One region of the Mesorhizobium sp. M0051 genome, then DNA from elsewhere that is predicted to be linked to it. Evidence: riboswitches for the same ligand, from Rfam matches in the RefSeq annotation. Region 1 holds a riboswitch; each other region holds the start of a gene.
The links. Region 1 has a riboswitch for cobalamin ahead of NKJ90_RS19685 (CbtB domain-containing protein). Riboswitches for the same ligand answer to the same signal wherever they lie in the genome.

Region 1 (4,403 bases):
GGGGGGGGGCCGGGGGGTGCCCCGCGTCCATCTACTCTTCCGGGGCGGCCCCGGCGTCTATTTGGGCCCCGCCCGCGCCCCGGGCGGGCGGTGGGTGGGGGGCGGGGGCGCCGCGCCCGCCCCCCCCACCGCCGATGAGGAAGGTCAGTGCCTTGCTGTCAGGCAAAGCTGTCGCGCAGGCTGGTCGCGGTGCCGGTGAAGCGGCCGCGGACCACGCCGACGACCGCGCCGAGCACCAGCCAGAACACCAGATTGGTCACTGTCACCGCCACCACGAACTGGTGGTGCAGGCCTTCGGGGATCGCCGTCTCGTAACTGCCGGGCTGCGGCGCGCCGACGATGTGCGGAGCGACGATCAAGGCCACAGCCAGGATCGCCAGCGGCAGCGACTTGCGGAAGGCGATCAGGCCGAGCCCGGCCGCGGTCATCGCTACGGTAGCCCACCACCAGATCTGGCGCTCGGTCAGATCGGCCGCTGGCATGGCCGGCAGTTCCGGCGGCAGGCCTAGGCCCGGCGCCAGCGTGAACACGGCAAAGCCGGCCAGCCCCCAGAAGACGCCCTGGCGCCAGCCACCGATGCCGCCGGCGAATTCGGAAACCGCGACCAGGATCAAGGCGAAGCCGATGCCGGTGACGATGTTGGCAAGCACGCTGAAGGCGAAACGTTCGAAACCGTCTGCCGGCGCCCAACCCTCGTCTTCGGCGGCCGGGGCGGCTTCCGCTGCCGGAGCGGCTGTGCTCATGGCATTGCTATCCGTTGGGGCCGGAACGGCATGGTCATGGTGATGCCCGCCGCCGGCCTGTTCGTAGACTTCCGCCTTCACGATCAGCGGCACGGTGGCGTAGGCCTGCATGCAGGCGAGAACGACACCGGCCACGAGCCCTGCGATCGCCGCAATGAACACGACGTTGCGAAACAGGTTCATGATGTCAGATCCTCGTCAGTGGCAGGGAAACGCCATCGAGTGGCGATAGTCGTGAGCCGCATTGTGGACCGCATCGATATGCGAGAAGCCGACAAAGCCCATCACGAAAACGCCGAGCAGCGCAGCAAGCGCGAGCTGCATGAAGCGCGACTGCGAGGAGACGGAGGCGCCGAGGGAGACGGAAGCAGTAGTCATGTCTTGTCCTTTCGCCCTCCACCCGAGGGCATCGAAGTCAGTTTCCTGTCGCCGGCAGGTCTCCTGGCTCGCGGATCAGCGCCCTTCCCCACCTTCCCGAAGAAGAAATCTTCAGTGGCATATGGAGAGGACTACCGCACACAGTTGCGGGGGCAGCCACGGCATTGGGCGAAACTCGCCCTCACCGCATTCCCTCTTGGCTCCAAAATGGAACCGACGACATTGCCGACTATAGGCAGAATCGTCGCCTCCAGCAAACCAAATTCCGGCGGCAACCATCGCGAATGCGTCGTGCCAGTGAGGGCCTCCGCTGCCGCAGGCACCTTGGCATGCGGCACTTCCACCAAAGCCCTGAAGATCAAAGCGATTTCGGCAGATAGCGCCACGTCACGAAGCCGCAGACCGCAGCCAGCAGGCCCAGCGTGACGAACACCGAGCCTAGGCCGAAAAACGCCAGCACCACCGAATAGACCAGCGGCGGCGTCAGTTCGGAAAAGTCGAGATAGGTCCGGTAGACCGCCGCCATCTGCGATCTTTCATAGGAGCGCACCGAGCGCATGAAGGCGGTCGAGCCGAGTGCGTCGAGCGCGATGGTGAAGAAGGCGCCGCCAAGCAGGAAGGCGCCGGTGAGCAGCGGCACGGTCTCGCCGACGAAGCCTGCCGCCAGCAGCATGGCCGACATGGCGAAATAGGCAAATGTCATCGTCCTGCGGCCGCCGAAGCGCTTTCCCGCCTTGCCCCAGAAGATGGCCATGAACAGCAGCGCGTTGCCGGCCGAAACCAGCACGCCGCCGGCCAGCTTGCCTTCGCCGGTGATGACCATGAACAATGGCCCATAGACGAAGAACGTCGTCCAGAAACAGGAGCGGCCGAAAGCGATCAGCCAGGCCAGTCTGAGCCTGGGCTGGGCGACGAAGCGGCCGATATTGGCGAGCGGGTTGACCGGGCGCGTCTGGCCCGGGCGGATCGACGGGTTCTCGCCGAGCCGGTAGGTCCAGAACAGCGCCAGCAAGGCCAGGGCGAAGATCGCCACGGCGCCATGCGCGGCATAGATGCCGAAGTGGGTGTAGAGGAAGATGCCGAGCGTCGGCCCGCCGGTCCACGCCAACATCGACCACGCCATGCGCAGCGATTCGGCCTGCATGAACTCGGTCTTGCGGATATGGTCCATGATGTAGAGGTTGAGCGTGATCGACAGCGCGCTGGCGCCCATCACGCGGCACAGCATGCCAGCCAGTTGCCCGGCAAGCGTATGGGTGACGAAGAACAGCGAGCCGATGGCCAGCAGGCAGGCGCCTGCCGTGTACACCCAGCGGCGGGCAAAGCGGCGGATCAGCATCGGCATGAACAGCGTCACTGACAGGCCGAGCATCGCCACGACGGTGTAGAGGATCGAAACGACCTGCTCGTTGTGCAGGATCTCGTAGGCCTGGATAGGGATGACGCTCGACACCGTGGCGCGGGCGAAGGATTCGACCGCATAAAGCGAGGCAAAGGTGCGCGCGTCCGCGGCCTTGAGGGCCGGCAGCCAGATCGGATGGCGCACATGGGTGGACATAGCTCTCCCCGAAGCAGATTTGCCGGGCCAAATCTGCGGTGGCGATGCCGACACCAATATGAGGAAACCGACGCACATCAGGCAAAAAGCGAAGTTGGCCAAAGGCTTTCCGCCACTGGCCTAAAGCGGCGCCTGATCCTGTCCGCGTTGTCAGACGCCCGGCCTTCTTTTGCCCGGTGCAACCGTGATAGTCGTTCTGCCTGGCTGAATCAGAATGCGAGACCATGACCATTCAAACGCCGACCGCACCCGTCCAGGATCGACCAAGGCGCATCGTCGTCATCGACATCGTGCGCGGCATCGCGCTGATCGCCATGGCGAGCTACCATTTCACCTGGGATCTGGAATTCTTCGGCTACACCGATCCGGGCCTCACCGCCTTTGGCTGGTGGAAGATCTACGCGCGCTGCATCGCCTCGACCTTCTTGTTCCTGGTCGGCGTCAGCCTGTACCTCGCCCATGGCAAGAAAATCCGCTGGAACGGCTTTTGGAAGCGGTTCGCCATGGTCGCCGGAGCCGCGATCGCGATTTCGATCGTCACCCGCATCGCCACCCCGGACGGTTTCATCTTCTTCGGCATATTGCACGAGATTGCGCTGGCCAGCCTGCTCGGCCTGCTGTTTCTTCGCCTGCCGGCTTTGCTGACCATGGTGGTTGCCGCGCTGGCCGTCGCGGCGCCGGTCTATTTGCGCTTCGAGGCCTTCGACCATCCATGGCTGTGGTGGGTCGGCCTGTCGGCGATCAATCCGCGTTCCAACGACTACGTTCCGCTGTTCCCGTGGTTCGGCGCCGTGCTTCTGGGCATAGGCTCCACCAGGCTTGCTGCGGGCGCGGGTGTCTTGACGTGGCTGGCGAACCTCAAGACTGGGCGCTGGGCCAACCCGCTGGTCTTCATCGGCCGGCACAGCTTGGCCTTCTACCTGATCCACCAGCCATTGTTGATCGGCTGCGTGTGGGTGTTCTCGCAGATCATGCCGGCACAGGTCGAAACCCCGCAGGTGAATTTCCTCAAAACCTGCCAGCTGTCCTGCGAGCAGTCGCGCGACACCGAGTTCTGTTCCAGCTACTGTGTCTGCATGCTCGATACGCTTGAGGGCGAGGCGACGCTTGATCGGCTCTACAACAACGACCAGACTGCGGAATGGAAAGCACACTTGTCCGACCTTGCCGGCATGTGTACCGCCAAAACCGACAGCAAGTTGATGGAGGAAGGGGTCAAATGACCGAGCAACAGCCGAAGGCGGGGCTCATACCGTGGCCGCCGCTGATCTACATCGCAGCCATCGCCATCAGCATTGCCCTTGGCCTGCTCTACCCCCTGCCCTGGATCGGCGACCTCCTGGGCGATATTCTTTTCGCGGCCGGCTGGGTGGCCCTGTTCGCCGTCGCCGCACTCTGGCTTACCGCGATCCGCACCATGATCCGGGCCAAGACCACGCTCAACCCCAACGCGGTGCCCGATCACCTGGTCACGTCAGGTCCCTTCGGCATCACCCGCAATCCGATCTATCTGGCCAACACGCTGCTGTTGATCGGCGTCGCCTTTGTCTCGGGGATAGCGTGGTTCCTCCCGCTGGCGTTCATCGCGGCCTTCGCCACGCAGAAGATGGCCATCGAGAGCGAGGAAAAGGTGCTGGCGGCGAAGTTCGGCAAGAAATACCGCGACTACGCGAAACGCGTGCGACGCTGGATTTGAGCAAGCCTTACCGCGGGCGTCGGAATTC
Region 2 (4,403 bases), on a different contig from region 1:
CAATCCGAAGGTGTTCCTGTTTGACGAGCCGCTGTCGAACCTTGACGCCGCACTTCGCGTCGCCACCCGCATCGAAATCGCCAAGCTCAAGGAATCGATGCCCGCCACGACCATGATCTACGTCACCCATGACCAGGTCGAGGCGATGACGCTGGCCGACCGCATCGTGGTGCTCAAGGAAGGCCATATCGAACAGGTCGGCACGCCCATGGATCTCTACAAGAAGCCCGGCAATCTGTTCGTTGCCCAGTTCATCGGCTCGCCGGCCATGAACATCCTGCCGGCGACCATCGACAAGACCGGGAACCCGACTGTCGTCAGCCATGTCGGCGGTCGCAAGGCAACCGTGCCGATCACGACCCCTGCTTCGGCAAAGGGCGCCGCGGTGAGCTTTGGCGTGCGGCCGGAGGATTTGATCATTGCCAGCGGTGCGGACTATCTGTTCGAAGGGACGGTCGACTACGTCGAGCAGCTCGGCGAGGTCCAGCTTGTCTATGTCGACATCGGCCGCGCCGACCTGCCGCTGGTGACCAAGCTGCCCGGCAACGTCGAGGTCAAGCGCGGCTCGACATTGCGGCTGAGCGCCAATGGCGAAGACCTGCATATCTTCGATACGGACGGGCGGTCCTTCGCGCTTCACGAAGCAGAAGCGAAGGCGGCTTGAGACGGAACCATCTCGACGGTAAAAAAAGAGCGGCGGGCAAGGCCCGCCCCTCTTTTCTGGACATCGGCTTAGACTGTTAGCGGCCGAAGAGGTTCCGATCACTGCCCTGGGGGGCGGACTTCGGAGCGTCGCCCGACGAATTGAGCAGCTTGTAGATCGGCGATTCGCTCTTGCGGATCGAGCCCGTATGCGAGGTATCGACGTTGACGGTCGACTGCTTGTTGATGTCGGTGCCACCAACGTTGTCGTTGCGGGCATAGGCGCTGCCGGCGGCAATCAGAAGAGCGGCGGCAGTAAGAACAATCTTTTTCATTTTTGACACTCCGTATTCTCGAATTCGATGCTGCGGGTTAACCCGCAGCATCGCTGTCGGATGTTGGTTTTGATCGGATGTTAGTTGTTGCCGAACAGGTTGCGGTCGCTGCCATGGTTGACAGGCGCCTGCGTGGCCGGCTCCGACTTCTTGACGGAAGCCGTGTACGAGCTGTCGACGGCGGTGGTGGCAGGCTGGTTGGCGCCGTTCGAACCATAGTTGTCGCTAGCGGCGAAAGCGCTACCCGAGATGGCCAGAACAGCGGCGGTAGCAAGAATGATCTTCTTCATTTCAAGTCTCTTGAATTTTCTGGATTTCGCCAGGACGGCGGGCGAACCCGCTGTCAACTGGGAATTGGTTGTTAGTGGCCGAAGAGGTTACGGTCGCTGCCCTGGGCAGGCGTCTGAGCAGCCGGTTCCGACTTCTTCACCGAAGCGGTGTACGAGCTGTCGACGGCAGTGGCTGCCGGGGCGTTCGAACCGTAGTGGTCGCTGCCATTAGCGAAGGCGCTGCCGGAAATGGCCAGAACGGCGGCGGCAGTGAGAATGATCTTTTTCATTTTTTGTACTCCAGTATCTTCTTTTCGTCCGTCTAGCGGCGTGTCTTGGAAATGAAATCGCGTCGTTCGGACAGGCCCGATGTGGGAGGGCATCCTCGCCTTTTCCAATCACGAAGTTGTTCCGTGTGGACCATGAATCCGCTACTTGAAATTGTGCCAAGGGCTTCCACACGCTACTTCTTATCTTTATTTTTCAATGGTTTAAGCAAAACCGTCCGCTGGATCACCAACTGTTGCCAAGGCCCGGCGTTCACAACGTCCTGCACGCACCGTCAACAGAAACGAACCGTTCGGTTCGATTTTAGAATCAGCTAATAGTCACTTTTCGAAACCGCTAGCCTTTTTTGGCCGCCAGCAAGGGTTGGCTTTCGAGGAGATTGCAAGTGGCGATGGCTGCCGAAGAGATAGGATTTCAGCCCGGCAATCGCCAACCCGAACGTTTCGCACGCGTGTCGCGCCGCATGGATACGATGTCGTTTTCATGCCGATGACGCGCCAGCGATCGTGGTTAGATCATGCCATCTCAGGTGCCGCTTCGTGACGACGGGGCGGAGAATTGGGAAGCCGGTCAAAATCCGGCGCTGCCCCCGCAACGGTGGTGGAGTTCAAGTCGCAACGGGAGACCACTGGGCAACTGCCTGGGAAGGTGTCGCGATCGTCCGCAAGGACAACTCCAAAGCCCGGAAACCAGCCCGAGATTTCTAGACTCGACTGATCGCGGTGGGCGATCAAGAGGTGGATAGTGCATGCCCGGCGCCTCGCCGGCCTGCGTCCAATCCTCCCTCCGTCACCACCAGTTCAGTCCTTAGATAACGAGGACAGGACATGGATATTCGCAACGACATGCTGAGGCTCTTGAACAGCCGTCGGCAAGGCTTTTCGCTAGAGCAGCCCTTCTACACCGATCCAGACTACTTCAAGCTGGACATGGAGCTGATCTGGTATCGCGATTGGCTGTTCATCGGCCATGATTGCGAGCTGCCGAAGCCGGGCAGCTACATTACCGTGCAGATCGGCGACTATCCGGTTGTTCTTGTCCGTGACCAGCAAGGCAAGATCAACGCCTTCCACAATTCGTGCCGCCATCGCGGTAGTCGCGTCTGCAACACCGACAAGGGTACTGCGGCAAAGCTCGTCTGTCCCTATCACCAGTGGACCTATGAGCTCGACGGCCGCCTGCTGTTCGCCCGTCAGATGGCCGACGGTTTCGACAAGAGTGAGTTCAGCCTGAAGCCGGTCGCCTGCGAGAGCGTCGGCGGCTATATCTTCATCTGCCTGGCCAAGGAGCCAGCGGATTTCGCGCCGATGCGGGCGATGATCGAACCTTATCTTCTGCCTCACCGGTTGAGGGAAGCAAAGGTCGCCTTCGAGAGCACGATCATCGAGAAGGGCAACTGGAAGCTGGTCTGGGAAAACAATCGCGAGTGCTATCACTGCGTCGCCAACCATCCCGAGCTGTGCAAGACCTTCCCGGAGGCTCCGACTGTGACCGGCGTCAACGGCGCCGACAGCGACCCTGAAATGGTCGCGCATTGGGCCAAATGCGAGGCCGTCGGACTTCCGAGCAAGTTCCGCATCGATCCGGCCGGGCAGTATCGAGCCACCCGCGCGCCGCTGCTGCGCGATGCCGTCAGCTACACCATGAGCGGCAAACTGGCGGTGAAGAAGAACCTCTCCGACGCTGTCTCCGCCGACCGCATCGGCACCTTGATGCACTATCACTATCCGACGACATGGAACCACATCCTTATCGATCACGCGGTGACGTTCCGGGTGGTGCCGATCAGCGCCACGGAAACGGCGGTGACGACGAAATGGCTGGTGCACAAGGACGCGGTCGAGGGCGTCGACTACACCATCGAAGACCTTACCCATGTGTGGACCGAAACCAACGACCAGGACCGCCGCATCGTTGAGGAAAACGCTCTCGGCATCCTGTCGCCCGCCTACGAACCAGGCCCCTATTCGGAGCTGCATGAGGGCGGCGTGATCCAGTTCGTCGAATGGTACGCGTCGTTCATCGGCCCGCGCCTCGCCGAAGGTGGAAGGCCGGCGCTACGCAGCGTCGCCTAGTTGCATCACATGCACAAAACATGAGGGACAAGAGAGGATGAATGCGATGACGGATCTTGGCCTCTATCGCCATCTCGACCAGATGACGCCCTGGAACGACAGGCTGCAGGTGCTGGAGGTGATCGGCGTCAGCGACGAAGCGCCTGACGTCAAGACCTTCACCTTCCGCTCCGACAACCAGACCTGGTTCCGCTACAAGCCGGGCCAGTTCGTGACGTTGGAACTGCCGACTGCGGACGGGCCGCTGATGCGCACCTATACGCTGTCGTCCTCGCCATCGCGGCCGTTCTCGATCGCAGTGACGGTGAAGGCGCAAGCCGGCAGCACCGGCACGCGATGGATGTTTGACCATCTGACGCCCGGCTCGCACGTCAAGGCCTATGGGCCGACCGGCGATTTTTCGCTGCACAGTCACCCGGCGGCTAAATATCTGTTCATTTCGGCCGGTTCGGGCGTGACGCCGATGATGTCGATGCTGCGCTGGCTGAACGACTGTGCGCCATGGACCGATGTCGGCTTCGTCAATTGCGCGCGCCGCCCGGAAGAGATCATTTTCCGCAAGGAGCTCGAACTGCTCGGCAGCCGTATGCCGGGCTTGTCGCTCGGTTTCATGATCGAGGAGCGTTCGAGCCGAGAGGGCTGGTTCGGCCATATGGGCCGCATCGACGCCATCAGGCTGCCGCTGCTGGCGCCCGATTTCCGCGAGCGCGAAATCTTCTGCTGCGGCCCCGATCCTTTCATGCGCGCCGTGCGCGGCATGCTGGACTCCGCCGGCTTCGACATGACGAAATACC
Region 3 (4,403 bases), on a different contig from region 1:
TGCACCAGCACGTCCAGCCCGATCTCTTCCTGCCAGCGAATTGCAGCCTCGATCTCCTTCTTCAGGAACGTCTCATAGTCGACATAGCTCAGCTGGCCCTTCGCATGAGCGGCCCGCGCCTTGCGTACCTGCGGCGTCTGCGGGAAGGACCCGATGGTCGTCGTCGGGAACGGCGGCAGCCCGAGTGAGCCGGCTTGGACTCTGGAGCGCTCGCCAAAAGCGCTCTCTCGTCGCTTCGCGCTGTCCTCAATGCTAGCGATCCGCCCCTGAACAAGCGGGTCATGGATCCTCGTGGATGTCACGCGCGTGGCGGCAGCCTCGGCAGACGCTTTCAACGCGCCTGCCACCGCATCCCTGCCTTGGGACAGGGCCCGGGCCAGCAAGACCAGCTCGTCGGTCTTCTGGGCCGCGAAGGCGAGCCACGAGCTGATGTCTGCGTCGAGTTCCGTCTCCATGCGCAGATCAATCGGCACATGCAGCATCGAGCAAGAAGGCGCGATCTCGACGCGGTCCAAGGGCCAGCCGGCGACGATCGGTTTGATGCGGTCGAGAATGGCGGGCAGGTTCGCACGCCAGACGTTGCGGCCATCGATCAAGCCAAGCGAGAGCACCAGATCCTTCGGAGCGAGCCGACCCACCGTTTCCAGCTGCTCGGGAGCGCGCACGAGATCAATATGCAGCCCGGCCAAGGGCAGAGAAACCGCGGTTTCGAGATTGTCTCCCAGCGACCCGAAATACGTAGCCAGCATGATCTTCAGCTCGGGCGCGGCTTTCGACAGCTGGCCATAGGCGAATTCGAACGCAGCTCGTTCGTTCGGGTTCAGATCGAGGACAAGCGCTGGCTCATCGATCTGCACCCAGTCGGCTCCCGACAGCTTCAGCCTCTGCAGGACTTGCTCGTAAACGGGCAGCAGCCGCGGTAGGAGCGCGATGGGACCGAACCCCTCGGCAGGCGATTTCGCCAGCTTGAGGAAGGTGATGGGTCCAAGGATGACTGGGCGTGTGTGAATGCCGAGAGCTTTGGCCTCGAGGAAGTAATCGACCGGCTTCGATGACGAGAGGGCGAACGTCTGATCATCATCCAGTTCCGGCACAATGTAGTGGTAGTTGGTGTCAAACCACTTGGTCATTTCCATCGCGGTTACACCAGGTCCATGAGCCTCCTCCTGGTGACCAGCGTGTCCACAATCCTCCGTCTGACCCTGGTTGCCGCGCGCCATTGCGAAGTAGATGTCAAGTGGGACCTCGCCGCTATTCCAGCCGTAACGGGATGGAACGGCCCCGACCATGGCTGCGGTGTCGAGCACATGGTCGTAAAGCGAGAAGTCGTTCGACGGGATTTTCGACACGCCGCGATCGCGCTGCTCTTCCCAGCTAGCGGCACGGAGCGCCTTCGACGTCGTGAGAAGGTCGCCAGCGGACGATGTTCCGGACCAGTAGCTTTCAAGCGCGAATTTCAGTTCTCGCCGACGACCGAAGCGCGGCACGCCGAGCGTTGCTACAGGAATTTGCTGAGAGACAGTCATGTCATACCCCGATGGTTGGGGGCGTCGGTGACAAGGAAGGCGCTAGCAGGCCCGGCACGCCGGATTGCAGCGGCCACCGAGACACCCCGCCCGTGGACGTGATTCGTCGTGGCAGGTCTCCTGGCTCGCGGGGTCATAGCCTCTACCCGTCTTCCCGAGGGTATTCGCCTCAGTGACATGAGTGGGGTTGGCTCGCCGCTAACAGTTGCGGGGGCAGCGCCGGCATCGCACCGGCTTCCCTCTTAGCTCCGCTGCGGCAGCGCCGCACGCGAGAACCACGACACGCCAGACAATCACAGCAATCCCTTCTCTTGTCAATGGCGCATAACGAAATGTTTATGTGGTTATGTCCTGGCGCTTTTACGCTTATCTAACGCTTATCTAACATTGTGAAACATGGAGTCGTCCATTTGCCGGCGCTGCACCGCTGCCCCATTGTCTGTGAATTGGCGTGCAAAATTGACCCCATAAGCCGGGGAATCGGCGTCCAATTTTGACCCCCCTGATGCTTTGATTTGCGACCATCAGCTCGTCGTAGCGAGCGGATGGTGTGGGGATGAAGTCGGTGGATACGATTGCCCGAGTTCGGCGCGCCTTCCATGTGCAGGGATGGTCGCTCAAGCGGATTTGCCGCGAACTGCATGTGTCGCGGAACACCGTCCGCAAGATTCTCAGATCCGACGAGACATCGTTCTCCTACGAACGCGAGCGGCAGCCGATGCCGAAGATCGGTCCGTGGCAGGATCAGCTTGACGGGTTTTTGAATGGCAACCGTGGCAAGGCGGCGCGCGAGCAACTGACACTGATCCGGATTTACGAAGAGCTTTGCAGCCTCGGCTACGAGGGAGGCTATGACGCCGTCCGCCGATACGCGAAGAGCTGGGCGAAGGCGCAGGGGTCGGCGACGGCGGACGCCTATGTGCCGCTGTTCTTCGCGCCGGGCGAGGCCTACCAGTTCGACTGGAGCCACGAGATCGTCCTGATCAACGGCGTGACAGTGACCGTGAAGGTCGCCCATTTCCGGCTCTGCCACAGCCGCATGATGTTCGTCAGGGCCTATCCGCGCGAGACGCAGGAGATGGTGTTCGACGCCCACGACCGGGCCTTCGCCTTCTTCGGGGGCGCCTGCACGCGCGGCATCTACGACAACATGAAGACGGCGGTGGAAACGATCTTCGTTGGCAAGGACCGGCAATACAATCGCCGCTTCCTGCAGATGTGCAGCCATTATCTGGTGCAGCCGGTCGCCTGCACGCCGGCATCGGGCTGGGAGAAGGGTCAGGTCGAGAACCAGGTCGGGCTGGTGCGCGAGCGCTTCTTCACGCCCAGGCTGCGCTTCAAGACCTATGAGGAGCTGAACGCCTGGCTGCATGACAAGTGCGTCGCCTACGCCAAGGCGCATCGTCACGTCGAGCAACCGGAACGAACGATCTGGAACGTGTTCGAGGAGGAGCGTGGCAAGCTGGTTGAATACCGCGGTCCCTTCGACGGATTCCATACGGTGCCGGCCTCGGTGTCGAAGACATGCACGGTGCGCTTCGACAACAACAAATACTCGGTGCTGTCGACCGCCGTCGGCCGCCCGGTCGAGATCCATGCCTATGCCGGCAGGATCGTCATCCGCCAGGACGGCGTGGTCGTCGCCGAACATGCCCGCTCCTTCGGGCGCGGCGACACGATCTACGATCCCTGGCATTACATGCCGGTCCTTGCCCGCAAGCCCGGTGCACTGCGCAACGGTGCGCCCTTCCAGGGCTGGGTTCTGCCCTCGGCGATGGAGCGTATCCGACGCAAATTGAAGGCGGCGCATAACGGCGATCGGCAGATGGTGTCGATCCTGGCGGCGGTGTTGACCGACGGCATCGATGCCGTGGAAGCCGCCTGCCAGGAGGCGCTCGATCAGAACGTCTGCTCCTGTGCCGTCATCATCAACATTCTGGCGCGGCGGCGCGACCCCGCGCCGGCCATCACCATCCTCACCCCGGACGCGCTTCGCCTGCAGCATGAGCCGCAGGCCGACTGCGCCCGCTACGACAGCCTCAGGAGGGCAAGCTGATGGAACGCACGCAGGTTCTGGAACTAATGGGGACGCTGAAGCTCTACGGGATGCGGGGCGCCTATGACGAGGTCATGGCGACAGGCATCAAGCGCCAGCACGAGCCGCCGAGGATCGTCGGCGATCTGCTGTCGGCCGAGATCGCCGAGAAGCAGGCCCGCTCCATCAAATACCAGCTCACTGTCGCCAAGCTGCCGATCGCCAAGGACATCGATGAGTTCGACTTCGACGGCACGCCGATCAACGAAGTCCTGGTCCGGGACCTTGCCAACGGCACCTTCGTCGCCGACCAGCGCAACGCCGTGCTCATCGGCGGCACCGGAACCGGCAAGTCGCATCTGGCAATCGCCATTGCCCGCGCCCTGATCCGCAACGGCTCACGTGGCCGCTTCTTCAACGTCGTCGATCTCGTCAACCGGCTCGAGACCGAGCACCGCGGCGGCAAGCAGGGCCGTATTGCCGATTACCTCACCCGGCTCGACTTCGTCGTGCTCGATGAACTCGGCTATCTCCCGTTCGCCCAGGCCGGTGGGCAATTGCTCTTCCATCTGATCAGCCGGCTCTACGAGCGGACCTCGATCATCGTCACCACCAACCTGGCATTCGGAGAATGGCCCGCCGTCTTCGGCGACGCCAAGATGACGACAGCGCTCCTCGACCGTCTCACGCATCATTGCGAGATCATCGAGACCGGAAACGAGTCCTGGCGCTTCAAGAACCGCGCCTGATCAGCCCAACCACCTCGACCAGTCCATCCGCGCTCGCCCAGGCTGCGCAACCCTGACCAGCTCCGCCCGGGCGAACGCTGACCGCCGCGTATT
Region 4 (4,403 bases), on a different contig from region 1:
CGGCTATTCGGAGGCCTCGATGGATGACTTCACCGCCTCAGCCGGACTGACGCGCGGCGCGCTTTATCATCACTTCGGCGACAAGAAGGGCCTGCTGCAGGCGGTTATCGCCGAAATCGATGGGGAGATGGCGGCGCGCATCAATGAGGTCGCGTCGAGAGCGCCGACCCGTTGGCAGCAGTTCGTCGACGAATGTTCGACCTATATCGAGATGGCGCTGGAGCCGGAAATCCAGCGCATCATGTTCCGGGATGGCCCGGCCGTTCTGGGCGATCCGGCACAATGGCCGAACGCCAATGCGTGCATCGCTTCAATGACCGGCCATCTGACGGCGCTTCAGGAGGAGGGGGTCGTCGTCTCCAGCCTCGACCCCGAAACTGCCTCGCGGCTGATCAACGGCGCGAGCAGTCAGGCGGCGCAGCGGATCGCCAATTCGAACGACCCCGAAGCGACCTCGAAGAAGGTGGTCACGGCGTTCAAGCAACTGCTCGAAGGCCTGCTCAAAAGGCCGGGTCAACCGAGTTGAAATCCCATTGGTGGCTTGGCGCCACGGTAGGGCTCCGAACTCAGGTTAGCAAAAGACCTGACGACAGCCAGTTCGGCAGTGTCGGCAGCTTTTGTGCCGGCAGCTTTTCACGATAGGAATTTTTTCTTGACTCCGTGACCTCAGCTATGGTACATATTCGCTCATGGTGCTGATTTGCGCCAGTGACCCGCCGCGCAGGCGGGTTTTTCGTTTCCGCCAGCCTACGCGCCGGCGAAGGCTCCCAAGGAACCTGTTAACCCGAGTTCGTTGCCCTGTGGGCGCCACGGCCGGCAATTGACAATCGCCGGGTTGGGTTCATCCTTTCTCACCATCTCTGAGGGGAGATTCGGGACATGTGGGATTTCGATATCGGCAGGTCGGTGTCCATCATGATGCGGACCTGGCCGTTCATTGTCTTTCGCATGATCGTCTATTTTGGCATCACGCTGGCCTACATCATGGCGACCGGCACGGGCGCCTCTGTCGGCTATGGCGTCGGTCATATCTCCACCGATCCCGACGGGCCGCTGTCGTTTGCCCTGTGGGGCGGCGTGGTCGGCTTCGGCATCGTCTCGATCGCCGTCTACTAGATTCGCGAATACATCCTCTATGTCGTCAAGGCCGGTCACATCGCCGTCATGGTCCATCTGATCGACGGTCGCGACATTCCGGGTGGCCAAGGCCAGGTCGCCTACGCCAAGGATATCGTTACCCAGCGTTTCGCGGAGGCCAACATCCTTTTCGTCGTCGACCAGCTGGTCAAGGGCGCCATCCGCGCCATCACCGGCCTGCTTGGCGGCATCGCCGCTTTCCTGCCGATCCCGGGCCTGAGCGGCCTCGTCTCCTTCATCAACACGGTGATCCGCCTGTCGCTGACCTATGTCGATGAGATCATCCTCGGCTACAACATTCGCATTAATTCATCCTCGCCGTTCGAGACGGCGCGCCAGGGCGTCGTGCTCTATGCCCAGAATGGCAAGGTCATGGTCAAGAATGCCGTCTGGCTGGCGGTCATCATGTGGGGCGTATCATTCCTCATTTTCTTGCTCATGCTGGCCCCGGCCGCCGCCATTCTTTTCCTGATGCCCGGCCAGCTCGCCGACTGGGCCTTCGTGCTCGCCATCGTCTTCGCCTGGGCCTTCAAGGCGGCGTTCATCGAGCCCTTCGCCATCGCTTGCCTGATGCAGGTCTATTTCAAGACCATCGCGGGCCAGGTGCCAGATCCGGCCTGGGACACCCGGCTGGCGGAGGCGTCGTCGAAGTTCAGGGAACTCAAGGACAAGGCGCTGGCCTCCTTTGGCGGCTCGCCCTGGGGACCGGCCGGCGCGACACCCTGATCAGCGAGGGCTCGACGGCGCGGCAGAAACGGTGTTGAGGCGCGCCACGGTCGATTTGAGCAGCACTTCACCTTGCCCGGAAAACGTCTCGCTCATGATCAGTTCCGGCAGCGGCAGCCGCCGTCCCCAGCCATGCGTTTCAAGGTCAGGTTTTGGCGCGAACTCCGAGACGCGGCCGACGCAGAGATAGGCGACCGGGGTCACATGCTCCGGAATAGAAAGCAGGCCTTTCAGCGCTTGCGCCTCGATGATGCTGACCCAGCCGACACCGACGCCTTCGGCGCGCGCCGCCAGCCAGAAATTCTGCACCGCGCAGACCGTGCTATAGAGGTCCATCTCCGGATTGTGCGAGCGTCCCAGTGGCGAACCCTTCGAACGCTCGCGATCGCAGGTGATGCAGATGTTGAGCGCGCTTTCGCAAATGCCTTCCAGCTTGAGTTTGCGGTAGAGCGCCTGCCGCTCTTCCGCAATGGCCGGCAGTTCCTGCTGGCGCGCCGCCAGGAACAGGTCGCGCACCTTTTCCCGTCGCTCGGCATCGCGAATGACGATGAAGTTCCAAGGCTGCATGAAGCCGACCGACGGCGCGTGATGGGCGGCAAGCAGCAGCCGCGCCAGCACCTCATCGTCGAGCCCGGTGGGCAGGAAATGGCTGCGGACGTCGCGCCGCGTGAACATGGCGCGATACACCGCATCGCGCGCATTCTGCTCAAATCCATCGCCAACAGCAGCGGTCATGTGTTCCGGCATCGCTTGTCCCCTTGCGATTGCAATCGATGCCAACCGCCTGACCATGCGGATGACGATGCCTGCCAGGCCGGTCTTCTGGCTCGGGATCAACCCGCGTCCGGTGCCTTCCCGTCATCGACAGTGGCATATACCGGCGCGGTCCCCCTTACAGCGTTGGGCACGCCACGGAATTCAACCGTGTTCCCGATTCTCCCGCTTGCGGCGGGCACCAGGCAGTGTCACGGACCTTACGCCGAAGCGCGGACGACGCCAATGCCTGCAGCGACGCGAATGGACGCAGGCGCGATTTTCCCCAGTCATCGGCCGCCGGTGCATGGCCTTTGCCGATCCGGGTCACTAGATTAGGACGATGGCTACCCGTCTCTATACCCATCCGATCTTCCTTGAGCACCTCACGCCGCCCGGCCATCCCGAGCGGCCGGACCGCTTGCGCGCCATCGAGCGCGTGCTGGACGACGAGGCTTTTGCCGCGCTCGATCGTATCCAGGCGCCGGAAGGCGACGAGGCCACCATCCTCTATGCTCATCCCGCCGATTTCGTCGCCCGCGTGCGCGCCGCCATTCCCGACGAGGGAATCGCCCGCATCGACGCTGACACCACCGCCAGCCCGAAGAGCTGGCAGGCGGCGATCACCGCAATCGGTGCGGCCAACGCCGCCGTCGACGACGTCTTTGCAGGCCGCGCCGACAATGTCTTCGTCGCGGCGCGGCCGCCCGGCCACCATGCCGAAAAAACCACGGCGATGGGTTTTTGTCTGTTCAATACGGCGGCGATCGCGGCGCGTTATGCGCAGAAGAAGCATGGTATCGAGCGTGTTGCCGTCGTCGACTGGGACGTGCATCACGGCAACGGCACGCAGGATATTTTCTGGGACGATCCGTCGGTGCTCTATTGTTCGACGCACCAGATGCCGCTCTACCCCGGCACCGGCGCGAGGAACGAAACCGGTGCCGGCAACATCGTCAACGTACCGCTGGCGCCGCAGACCGGCAGCGAGGTGTTTCGCGATGCCTTCCTGTCGCGCGTGCTGCCGGCGCTCGACAATTTCGCGCCCGACCTGATCATCATTTCGGCCGGGTTCGACGCACATCACCGCGATCCGCTGGCCGAGATCAACCTGACCGAGGACGATTTCGACTGGGCGACCGGCCAGCTGATGCAGCGCGCCGCGCGTCACAGCGGCGACCGGCTCGTCAGCCTGCTCGAGGGTGGCTACGATCTGCAGGGATTGGCATTTTCGGTCGCCGCCCATGTCGGGCGACTGATGAAAGGATGAATGATGGCTGGTGAGATCAACGAAGATGTCAAGGAGATGAGCTTCGAACAGGCCCTCGACGCGCTGGAAAAGATCGTCGATGATCTTGAGCGTGGCGACGTGCCGCTCGATCAGTCGATCAAGATCTATGAGCGCGGCGAAGCGCTGAAGGCGCATTGCGACCGGCTGCTAAAGGCAGCCGAGGACAAGGTCGAGAAGATCAGGCTGTCGCGTGACGGCAAGCCGGTTGGAACGGAGCCGCTCGACGCGGACTGAGGCACGCAGCCGTCTCACCGACTTTTGGACACGATCATGATTGAGCATAGAGTTCGTCTTGATTGAAACGGCTCAGGACAAGAGGAGATACGGAAACGATGTGCAGAAACATCAAGACCCTGTTCAATTTTGATCCGCCCGCGACCAACGACGAAGTCCGCGACGCGGCACTTCAGTTTGTCCGCAAGCTGAGCGGAACGACGCGGCCTTCGAAGCAGAATCAGCATGCCTTCGACCACGCGGTCGAAGCCATCGCGGCATC

Region 2: linked by a shared signal. The riboswitch ahead of NKJ90_RS06275 (aromatic ring-hydroxylating oxygenase subunit alpha) and the one ahead of NKJ90_RS19685 (CbtB domain-containing protein) in region 1 are both predicted to bind cobalamin.
Region 3: linked by a shared signal. The riboswitch ahead of metE (5-methyltetrahydropteroyltriglutamate--homocysteine S-methyltransferase) and the one ahead of NKJ90_RS19685 (CbtB domain-containing protein) in region 1 are both predicted to bind cobalamin.
Region 4: linked by a shared signal. The riboswitch ahead of bluB (5,6-dimethylbenzimidazole synthase) and the one ahead of NKJ90_RS19685 (CbtB domain-containing protein) in region 1 are both predicted to bind cobalamin.

The regions. Positions count from the first base shown of each region.
Region 1 covers NZ_JAMYUT010000019.1:5-4,407, forward strand. Annotated here, with positions in the region: gene NKJ90_RS19680 (CbtA family protein) at 159-926, opposite strand; gene NKJ90_RS19685 (CbtB domain-containing protein) at 942-1,121, opposite strand; cobalamin riboswitch at 1,158-1,354, opposite strand; gene NKJ90_RS19690 (MFS transporter) at 1,480-2,679, opposite strand; gene NKJ90_RS19695 (heparan-alpha-glucosaminide N-acetyltransferase) at 2,904-3,902, shown strand; gene NKJ90_RS19700 (methyltransferase family protein) at 3,899-4,375, shown strand.
Region 2 covers NZ_JAMYUT010000004.1:180,057-184,459, forward strand. Annotated here, with positions in the region: gene NKJ90_RS06255 (ABC transporter ATP-binding protein) at 1-664, shown strand, start outside; gene NKJ90_RS06260 (DUF680 domain-containing protein) at 741-977, opposite strand; gene NKJ90_RS06265 (DUF680 domain-containing protein) at 1,058-1,267, opposite strand; gene NKJ90_RS06270 (DUF680 domain-containing protein) at 1,339-1,536, opposite strand; cobalamin riboswitch at 2,045-2,246, shown strand; gene NKJ90_RS06275 (aromatic ring-hydroxylating oxygenase subunit alpha) at 2,362-3,609, shown strand; gene NKJ90_RS06280 (FAD-binding oxidoreductase) at 3,656-4,403, shown strand, end outside.
Region 3 covers NZ_JAMYUT010000033.1:10,461-14,863, forward strand. Annotated here, with positions in the region: gene metE (5-methyltetrahydropteroyltriglutamate--homocysteine S-methyltransferase) at 1-1,526, opposite strand, end outside; cobalamin riboswitch at 1,620-1,821, opposite strand; partial or broken gene istA (IS21 family transposase) at 2,083-3,649, shown strand; gene istB (IS21-like element helper ATPase IstB) at 3,582-4,310, shown strand.
Region 4 covers NZ_JAMYUT010000036.1:40,623-45,025, reverse strand. Annotated here, with positions in the region: gene NKJ90_RS28345 (TetR/AcrR family transcriptional regulator) at 1-526, shown strand, start outside; partial or broken gene NKJ90_RS28340 (hypothetical protein) at 880-1,863, shown strand; gene bluB (5,6-dimethylbenzimidazole synthase) at 1,864-2,610, opposite strand; cobalamin riboswitch at 2,659-2,838, opposite strand; gene NKJ90_RS28330 (histone deacetylase family protein) at 2,960-3,886, shown strand; gene NKJ90_RS28325 (exodeoxyribonuclease VII small subunit) at 3,890-4,141, shown strand; gene NKJ90_RS28320 (DUF2277 domain-containing protein) at 4,240-4,403, shown strand, end outside.